Regions from separate parts of the Actinoplanes derwentensis genome, predicted to be linked through region 1. Evidence: riboswitches for the same ligand, from Rfam matches in the RefSeq annotation. Region 1 holds a riboswitch; each other region holds the start of a gene.

Region 1 (3,269 bases):
GCCAGCGATTTCGCGCACCCGGGCCGCCCGGCGCACGCGGTCACCCCGGACCACGGCGAGCCGGGCGTCACCGCGAGACCCGCTCCGGCCAGGCGATCCGCCCACGGCTGCGCCGCCTCCGGCGGCAGATCAGCCACCAGCACCCCGCGCCACGGCGTCACCACCAGATGGTCGGCGTCTTCCAGGACCCGCAGCTGTACGCCGGTCAACCGGCCCAACGGCACCAGGGCCGCGACCGCCACGAGCCCGTCCTGCTGGGGCACGATCCCGATCAGGTCACCCGGCTCCGTGGCACCGACCGGAACCGCGACCTCGACCGCCACCGGCGTCAGACCGAGCGCCGCCACGACCCTGGCCGACACCCGCCCCGGGCCGTCCCGAAGCTCCCGCAGCCGCCACACCGCTGAACCGCCGGCCAGCCGAACATCCTGCCGCGTGTCCTGTTGCACGTCCGTCCGGGTGTCGCGTTGCACGTCGCGTTCGGACAGGAACGCGTGCGCGGCCGCGATCAGCGCCGGAGCCACCTGAGTGGACTCCACCCGCACCCCGGTGTCGTGCCCGGCGAACCGGACAGCGAACAACGGATCCGCCGATTCACCCTGGTCATCGCTCACTCCGACGGGGATCGCCGCGACGTCCGAGGCGAGTGGGACATGCCCGATCGCGAACAGGAACTTCCCCGGCAGAGCGGGCAGCAGCGGGTCACCGAGGATCGCCCGGTCGAGCTCGTCCACCAGCACGCGCAACGCTTTGACGGGCAGGGGCGGGGCCGCGATGTTCCGTACGTTGTCGTGGGTCGTCGAAGGCAGCAGACCGGCCGACCGCAACCGGGCCGCCAGAGCCGGCGCATCGCCGGGACCCAAGCCTCTGAGCTGCAGGTTGGCACGCGAGGTCAACTCCAGCGCGCCGTCACCGAACTCCTCGGCCAGCTCCCGCAGCGACCGCAACCGCGCCCCGGACAGCATCCCGCCGGGCAGCCGCACCCGAGCCAGCATGCCGTCGGCCGCGGCGTGCAGCCGCAGAGCGCCGGGGCAGGCATCGGTCTCGGAGGTTCGACGGTGAGCCATGGCCCGGATACTACGGCCGCCCTCCGACACGAATTCACCTTCGGTGGGCCGTGGTCGGGAGCGTCACAGCGCCGGGTTCGCCTTGACGCGGGACACCGGGGTTCGGGAAGCTCAGGGGGCTCAACGGGCGGCGACGCCGCGGAGGAAGCCGGTGTGAGTCCGGCGCGGTCCCGCCACTGTCACCAGGGTTTTCTCCTGGCAGCCAGGAACTCCGGTCGCCGCCTTTCCTTTTCTACCCGGGGCGCGGACCCCGAGGGGGAGTGCGCGCGTGTTCCTGCTGCTGTCGACATCCGACACCGATCTGCTCAGCGCCCGGGCCAGTGGCTCGCCATGGCGTCTCGCCAACCCGGCCCGCACCGGCGTCGCCGATCTTCCGGCCCTGCTCGACGGGGTCGAGCTGGTGGTGGTGCGCATTCTCGGCGGTCGCCGCGCCTGGGAGGCGGGCCTCGACTCGCTGCTCGCGGGCACCGTGCCGGTGCTGGTGCTCGGTGGCGAGCAGGCCCCCGACGCCGAGTTGATGAGACTGTCCACGGTGCCGGCCGGCGTGGCCGCGGAAGCGCACGTCTACCTGGCCCAGGGCGGTTCGGAGAACCTCACCGCACTGCACGACTTCCTCTCCGACACGGTGCTGCTGACCGGCAACGGTTTCGCGCCCGCGGTCGCCGCGCCGGAGTGGGGCCCGCTGCCCCGCGAGGCCGCGCCCGGCACCGGCCCGTCGACCGTGGCGGTGCTCTACTACCGGGCCCATCACATGGCCGGCAACACCGCCTTCGTCGAGGCTCTCAGTCAGGCGATCGAGGCCAAGGGCGCCCGGGCGCTGCCGATCTACACGGCATCGCTGCGGACCGCGTCGCCCGAGCTGCTCGCCGAGTTGCGTAAGGCGGACGCCCTGGTGGTGACGGTGCTGGCGGCCGGCGGCACCAAACCGGCCACGGTGGGCGCGGGCGGCGACGACGAGGCGTGGGATGTCGGCGTCCTCGCCGACCTCGACGTGCCGATCCTGCAGGGCCTCTGTCTGACCAGCTCACGGGCCGCCTGGGAGGCCAGTGCCGACGGTCTGACACCGTTGGACGCGGCGACGCAGGTGGCGATCCCCGAGTTCGACGGCCGGATCATCACGGTGCCGTTCTCGTTCAAGGAGATCGACGAGGACGGGCTGTCGGTCTACGTGGCCGACCCCGAGCGGGCGTCCCGGGTCGCCGGGATCGCGGTGTCGCACGCCCGACTGCGGCATCTGCCGCCCGCGGAGCGCAAGGTCGCGCTGATGCTGTCGGCCTACCCGACGAAACACTCCCGGATCGGCAACGCCGTCGGTCTCGACACCCCGGCTTCGGCTGTCGCGCTGCTCGCCGCCCTCGACGGTCAGGGCTACAAGATCGGAGACTTCGGGTCGTACGACGGTGACGGCCTGATCCACACCTTGATCGCGGCCGGCGGCCAGGACCCGGACTGGCTGACCGAGGAGCAGTTGGCCGCCAACCCGGTGCGGATCTCCGGTGAGCGTTACGCGGCGTGGTTCGCGACCCTGCCGGCGGACTTCCGGGAGAGCGTCCAGCAGCATTGGGGCCCGCCGCCCGGCGAGCTGTACACCGATCAGGGCGACATCGTGCTGGCCGCGCTCCGTGACGAGAACATCGTCGTGATGGTGCAGCCGCCGCGCGGTTTCGGGGCCAACCCGGTGGCCATCTACCACGACCCCGACCTGCCGCCGAGCCACCACTACCTGGCCGCCTACCGGTGGCTGGCCGACGACTTCGGCGCCCACGCGGTGGTGCACGTCGGAAAGCACGGCAACCTGGAATGGCTGCCGGGGAAGAACGTCGGCATGTCCGCTTCGGACGGCACCGACGCGGCCCTCGGTGACCTGCCGCTGATCTACCCGTTCCTGGTCAACGACCCGGGCGAGGGCACCCAGGCCAAACGCCGGGCGCACGCCACCCTGGTCGACCACCTGATCCCGCCGATGGCCCGGGCCGAGTCGTACGGCGACATCGCCCGCCTGGAGCAGTTGCTCGACGAGCATGCCAACATCGCCGCCCTCGACCCGGCCAAACTGCCGGCCATCCGGGCCCAGATCTGGACCCTGATCCAGGCCGCCAAGATGGACCATGACCTGGGCCTGTCGAACCGTCCGGACGATGAGGAGTTCGACGACTTCATCATGCACATCGACGGATGGCTGTGTGAGGTCAAGGACGTCCA
Region 2 (3,269 bases), 1.5 Mb from region 1:
GCTGGTCGTCGCGGCGCTGACCGGCGGTCCCTTCCTCGTCGACCTGTCGGTCGCCTCGGGCACCGGCCTCTACGACATCCACTCACGGCGGTGGGACCAAGACGCCTTGACCATTGCGGGCGTACGACCGGAGCAGCTCGCCGAGGTCGTACCCACCACCCAAGCCCTGACGCTCAGCCCTCAGGTGGCCGCCGCGGCGGGTCTGCCCCCGGAGACTCCACTGATCATCGGCGCCGCCGACGGGCCGCTCGCCAACCTCGGCGTCGGCGCGGTCTCGCCCGGCGTCGGTGCGGTCTCCCTCGGCACCAGTGGTGCCCTGCGCACCGTCGTCGGCGCTCCCACCAGCGACAACGCCGGGCGGCTGTTCTGCTACGCCCTCACCGAGGACCGCTGGGTCATCGGCGGGGCCGTCAACAACGCCGGTTCGGTGGTCCGCTGGGCCGGTCAGGCCCTGGACCCCGGCACTGCCGGTTCGTCTCGTGGTTCCGGTGGTGAGGACGACGACGACCGCGACGCCCGGCTGCTCGACGAGGCGGCCGGGATCGTGGCCGGCAGCGAGGGCCTGCTCTGCCTGCCCTACCTGCTCGGCGAACGGGCGCCCTGGTGGCGGCCCGGCATGCGGGGCGCCTACCTCGGGCTGCGCCGCGAACACGGCCGGCCGCACCTGGTCCGCGCCGCCGTCGAAGGCGTCTGCCAGCAACTCGCCCTGGTCCGGGACTCCTTCGACGCCGAAGGTAACCCGCTCACCGAGATCCGGGCCACCGGCGGAGCCGCCGCCTCCCGGCTGTGGATCACCGTGCTCGCGTCGGCTCTGGACCTGCCGGTGACCGTCGCCGACGTGCCCGAGGGCACCGCGCTCGGCGCCTGCCTGCTGGCCCGGCACGCCCTCGGCGAACTCCCCGACCTCGACCAGGCCGCCGCCCTCGTCCCCACCGGCACACCCACCCGGCCTGACCCGGCCGACGCCGCCCTCTACCGGCGGCTGCGCCCACTGGTGGAGAAGTCCGCGCTCGCAGTCCTCGACGTGGTCACCGAACTCGACCGGATCGCCCCCGAACCCCTGCCCGCCACCGAGAAGGCCGTCCCCGCCGGATCGTGACCACGCCGGGTCCGGACCGAACCCGAAGTCACCACGCTCACCCGCCCGCTTCCCGGCGTGGTGACCTGGGGTGCGAATCGCACCCCAGGTCACCACACTGAAGGGGCTGCCGTGATGTCGCCGGCCGTGACCTACCCCGCGTTGACGGGTTACTCGCCGGTCCGGAAGAGTGACCGGCGAGCGGTAGCGGAGGAACCCGGTGCGAATCCGGGACGGTCCCGCCACTGTGACCGGGGAAATCGCCCCGGGAGCCAGGAACTCCGGCCGCTCGCGACAACCGACAGCGGGCGTGGACACCCGCCGGAAGGGACCCTGGTGACGAATCCGTACCCGTTCTCGGCCGTGGTGGGCCTCGACGACCTCCGACTGGCCCTGCTGCTCACCTCGGTCTCCCCGGCCGTCGGCGGTGTCCTGGTCCGAGGTGAGAAAGGTACCGCCAAGAGCACCGTGGTCCGGGCTCTCGCCGGTCTCCTCCCGCACGTCGAGGTGGTGCACGGCTGCCGGTTCGCCTGCGACCCGGACGCGCCCGACCCCGGCTGCCCGGACGGCCCGCACACCCTCGGCGGCCCGGCACTGTCCCGTCCGGCCAGCCTCGTCGAACTCCCCGTCGGCGCCACCGAGGACCGGGTCGTCGGCACTCTCGACCTGCAGCGGGCCCTCAGCGACGGGGTCAAGGCGTACGAGCCCGGCCTACTCGCCGCCGCCCACCGCGGCGTCCTCTACGTCGACGAGGTGAACCTACTCCCGGACCACCTGGTCGACCTGCTCCTGGACGCCGCCGCGATGGGCCGCGCCCACGTCGAGCGCGACGGCGTCTCGGTCAAACACGCCGCCCGGTTCCTGCTGGTCGGCACCATGAACCCGGAAGAGGGCGAACCCCGCCCCCAACTCGTCGACCGGTTCGGCCTGGTCGTCACGGTCGCCGCGCCCCGCGACGCCCGCCAGCGCGCCGAAGTGGTCCGGCGGCGCCTGGCCTACGAGGCGGATCCGGCCGGTTTCGCGGCCCGCTACGTCGCCGACGAGCAGGTCTACGAGGCTCGCATCGCCGCCGCCCGCGCCCAGCTCCCGTCGGTGGTGCTGCCTGACGCCGAACTGGACCGGATCGCCCGCGTCTGCCTCGCCTACGGCGTGGACGGCATGCGCGCCGACATCGTGGTGGCCCGCTGCGCAGTGGCCCTGGCCGCCTGGCACGGCCGCGACCGGGTGACCGCCGACGACGTCCGCGACGCCGCCCGGCTGGCCCTGCCGCACCGCCGCCGCACCGACCCGCTCGACCCGCCCGGCACCGACGAGGAGAAACTCGACGAGGCCCTGGCCGAAGCCGAACGCCAGGCCGAAGAAGACCGCCAGGCCGAAGCCGAACGCCAGGCCGAGCAGGATCGCCGCGCCGACGACCCCGACGGCCCGGATCCGGACGCCGACCCCGACGGTTCCGGCGACGGCCCCGGTGACGACGACCCGGACGGTCCCGGCGGTGGTGGCGGTCCGCGTGACACCGGTGGCCCGTCCGGCACGGACAACCCCGGCACAGACCACCCCCTTGCTGGTACGGACCCCAGCCCCGCACCGCCGAGTTCCCCTTCCCCGTCCGACAGCGACGATCAGTCCACCACGCCCTCGCCGACCATCCCGGCCGCTGGTGTCGCGGTCGCTGCGGGCACCGCCTACCGCACCCGCACGTTCCGCATCGCGGCCCGCGGCGAGGGCGGCCACGCCGGCCGCCGCTCCCCGGCTTTCGCCCGCCGCGGCCGGGTCGTCGGCAGCCGCCTCCCGCAGGGCAAACTCTCCGGCGCCCCACACCTGTTCGCCACCCTCCGCGCCGCGCTGGACCGGACGGCCTTGGACCGGACGGCCTCGGACCGGACCACGGACCGGGCCGTGTTGGACCGGACCGCCCTCGACCGGGCCGCGCCCGACGGCTGGTCGTCGGGTTCAGGCGGCCTCCTCGCCAGTGGTCGTTCCGCTCCGGGTGGTCTTGCTCCGGGCATCATCTCGTCGTCGGATCCCGTGCACCCGTCGGTCGTCCGGCCCGCCGGTGGCCTCTCGGCTCGTCCGGTCGGTGGGGGCGCTGGGCGGGGGATCCGGGTGCTGCCTCGGGACCTTCGGGAGTCGGTTCATGTGGGGCGGGAGGCGAACCTCGTGCTCTTCGTGGTGGACGCCTCCGGGTCGA
Region 3 (3,269 bases), 3.3 Mb from region 1:
GGTGCTCGACGACCTGGCCACCATCGGCTACCGCCGCGGCGTCGGCCCAGGCGTGTGGGACATCCACTCGCCGCGCGTGCCGTCCCAGCAGGAGGTCGTCGCGTCGTTGCGGCTCGCGGCCGAGGCGGTTCCGGCGCGCCGCCTGTGGGTGAACCCGGACTGCGGCTTGAAGACCCGCGGGTACGAGGAGACCGAGGCGTCCCTGCGTCACCTGGTAGCGGCGGCCGCTGAACTGCGCTAGCCCTCTGCGCGGGTGGAGGGTTCGGGCGCCCGAACCCTCCTAACCCGGCCGCCGGGTGTTCAGCACGCAGTCGCCGCAGGTGCCGCCGCCGGGGATGCGGTAGTAGAGGCAGCAGTTGTTGCGGGCCAGGTACCAGCGGGCCCGCGCCGGATCGGGCCGGGTCAGGGTGGCGGTTCCCCGCAGTGGCGGCAGTTCGAGACACCCGGTGACCAGGGTCGCGGCGGTTTCGGCGGCGCCCGGCATCGCGTCGGCGATCATGCCCGCCGCACCGCCCAGCGCCGAGGCGACATTGCCCCACAGCACCTGCGGCGACAGCCGGAACCGCTCACGGAAGACGTCGAGCACCGGCTCGACCAGACCCCGGATCGCGGTACGCGAGAAGAGTTCGGCTGTGCCGGGCCCGCTGTCGAGTCCGTGCCAGGCGATCGGAATCGGTCCCGCCTCGACCTGCCGCCACCACAGCCGTTCCACGTCGGCGATCGGCAGGACGCCGCCGGTGGCCACCGCCCCGAGCAGCGGTGACAGCAGCCGCGACGCGAGCCCGAGGAAGATGATCGACGCCGCGGCCCGCTCGTCGATGTCCGCGTGGTCCAGCCCGCCGAGCCCGGCCAGGGTCCGCCGCCCGATCCGAACCCGCTGGGCGATCACGTCAGGGTCGAGCAGTTCCCGCACCGGCCGCCAGCCGGGTTCACCGTCGTAGGGTTCCCACGCGAAGTAGGGGCCGAGCCGGGCCGCCGCTTCCAGAGCCGCCCCGGTCACGCCGCGACCGTTCCGGCCATCCTGTTTTCGAAGGGTCACGCCGCGACCAGCCCGGCGACTGCCGCCACCGCGTCGGCGAGGTGTGGGCACGCCCGGCCTCGTCCGGCTTCGACGACGGCCGGCCGCCACGCCGGGTCACCGATGCAGGGTGCGAGGATTTCCGCCGGCATCGGTCCGGGACCGTCGCACCAGAGCACCACGACCGCGGGCCGGGCCCGGGCCACCGCGCCGCCGATCACCTCCCCGCACAGGCCGGCGCCGAGGTGTATCGAAGCGGTTCCGCGTTCGGCGAGCGCGGCGGCGAGTGCGTCGAGGGCGGCCACGTCCCGGCCGTGGTCGGCGGCCATCAGCAGCACCGAGACCGGCGTACCCGCAGGTGGGCGGGGCACCGCGGCAAAAACCTCACTGAGGGTACGGGTGAGCAGCCGCCGCGCGATCGCCTTGCGCGTCTCCGGGTAGCGGGCGTGCCCGATGTGACTGAACGCGGGCCCGGCCATGGTGTGCCAGGTGTGCACGACACCATGCCCGGCCACCGAGGCCGCCAGGGTCTCCCGCAGGGTGAGCACGTCCATCCGGCGGGCGGCCCGGGCCAGCCCACGGGCTTCCGCGTCGGTACCAGGGTCACCGCACGGACGGTCGGCAGTCCATGATGTGGTCTCGCGGCGGGCCTGCCGGGCGGCCTCGGCCGCGGGCACTCCTCGGGTGGTCAGCTGCGCCATCACGGTCAGCGCGGCGACGTCGTGCGAGGTGTAGCGCCGATGCCGCCCGGACTCGTGCCCGGACGGGCCGAGTCCGTACCGCTGGTGCCAGGTCCGCAAGGTGGTCGGGGCGACACCGAGCCGCCGGGCGAGTATCCCGGCACTCAGCCGCTCCTCGACCGGCGCGTGCATCATCAGCTGTTCTCCCACCGCCGACCCGCCCTCGAGGTCACCGACAACACCACACCAGGTCAGGCGCGGGCAGTGGCAGGTATTCGGACTCGCGGGCACGCACCGTCGCCCACTCACCGCTGCGGGGCAGTCCCGGCTTCCCACCGGGTTCCCTCTTACGACACCCGATCTGGCGAACCGGGCGAACCGACTGCCCACCCATCCTACGGGGTACGCCCCATCCGTCCCGACACCGATCGTCTCGTCCCGGCCGCCCTATTCCCCGCGCCGTCGAGGGCGTTGTCGACCAGGGCGATGGCGAATTCCTCGGTCAGGGGGGCGTCGGGGATGAGCAGGCGGTGGTAGCACGCTCCCCAGAGCTGGTCGACGAGAATGCCGAGGTCGAGGTCGTCGCGCAGCTGACCACGCTCGCGGGCCCGTTCGAAGGCCGCCATGGCGAGCGCGCGGCGGGTGGCCGAGTAGTGCAGTGAGAACGCCGCGGACAGCTCGGGGTCGGTCTGCGCCACCCCGATCAGTCCCGCGAGGATCGCGCCGGTGCCGTCGGTGTTGAGGAGCCTGACGAAGGTGCAGAGCTGTGCGGTGATGTCGGCGCGGATGTCGCCGGTGTCGGGGAACTCCAGAATGGGTTCACTGTGGGTGAAGTAGGCCTCCGCTGCCAGTGCCCCGGCGGACGGCCACCACTTGTACAGGGTCATCTTGCTGGAGCCGGCCGCGGTGGCGACCCGGTCGAACGTGACCGCCTTGATCCCCTCGCTCAGCAGCAGCTCGGTGGCGGCACGCAACACGCCTGCCCGGACCTCGGCGGCCGGCCGGCGGCCACGTCCTCGTCGCTGCGGTGCCACCGGGGGCGACGACTGCTCAGCCATGGTCGTTCCTCTCGTCTCGACAACTCCGCCCTCAGATTAGTGGACAACTAGTCTTTATCTCGCTACGGTTATATGGACACCTAGTCCACATACCTGGAGGGCACATGTCCGGCAACCTCACTCCCACCCGCGTCGCCATCGTGACCGGAGGATCCGGCGGCATCGGTCGCGCCGTCGCCGAGCGCCTGGCCGCCGACGGCATCGCCGTGGTGGTGCACTACAGCGGCAACGAGGCCAAGGCCGAGGACGCGGTGAAGCAGATCGTCGCCGCAGGCGGCCAGGCCACCGCGTTCGGCGGCGACGTCGCCGACCCCGCGGAGATGGCGGCGTTGTTCCAGCACGCCACGGACACCTTCGGCGGCGTCGACGTCGTCGCGCACACGGCGGGCATCATGCCGCTCGCGCCGATCGCGCAGACCGACCTCGACACCTTCGACCGCATCCAGCGCACCAACGTGCGCGGCACCTTCGTGGTCAGCCAGCTCGCCGCCCGGCAGGTGCGCGCGGGTGGAG

What was found. Region 1 has a riboswitch for cobalamin ahead of cobN (cobaltochelatase subunit CobN). Riboswitches for the same ligand answer to the same signal wherever they lie in the genome.
Region 2: it holds a riboswitch for cobalamin, as region 1 does, so the genes downstream of both, BLU81_RS00770 (VWA domain-containing protein) here and cobN (cobaltochelatase subunit CobN) in region 1, are expected to answer to the same signal.
Region 3: it holds a riboswitch for cobalamin, as region 1 does, so the genes downstream of both, BLU81_RS08930 (MerR family transcriptional regulator) here and cobN (cobaltochelatase subunit CobN) in region 1, are expected to answer to the same signal.

What each region holds. Positions count from the first base shown of each region.
Region 1 is NZ_LT629758.1:9,279,180-9,282,448, forward strand. It holds gene BLU81_RS41530 (precorrin-3B synthase) at 1-1,067, opposite strand, end outside; cobalamin riboswitch at 1,175-1,297, shown strand; gene cobN (cobaltochelatase subunit CobN) at 1,336-3,269, shown strand, end outside.
Region 2 is NZ_LT629758.1:169,383-172,651, forward strand. It holds gene BLU81_RS00765 (gluconokinase) at 1-1,099, shown strand, start outside; cobalamin riboswitch at 1,229-1,382, shown strand; gene BLU81_RS00770 (VWA domain-containing protein) at 1,415-3,269, shown strand, end outside.
Region 3 is NZ_LT629758.1:1,944,218-1,947,486, reverse strand. It holds gene metE (5-methyltetrahydropteroyltriglutamate--homocysteine S-methyltransferase) at 1-241, shown strand, start outside; gene BLU81_RS08935 ((2Fe-2S)-binding protein) at 281-1,000, opposite strand; gene BLU81_RS08930 (MerR family transcriptional regulator) at 1,036-1,893, opposite strand; cobalamin riboswitch at 1,949-2,096, opposite strand; gene BLU81_RS08925 (TetR/AcrR family transcriptional regulator) at 2,094-2,756, opposite strand; gene BLU81_RS08920 (SDR family oxidoreductase) at 2,861-3,269, shown strand, end outside.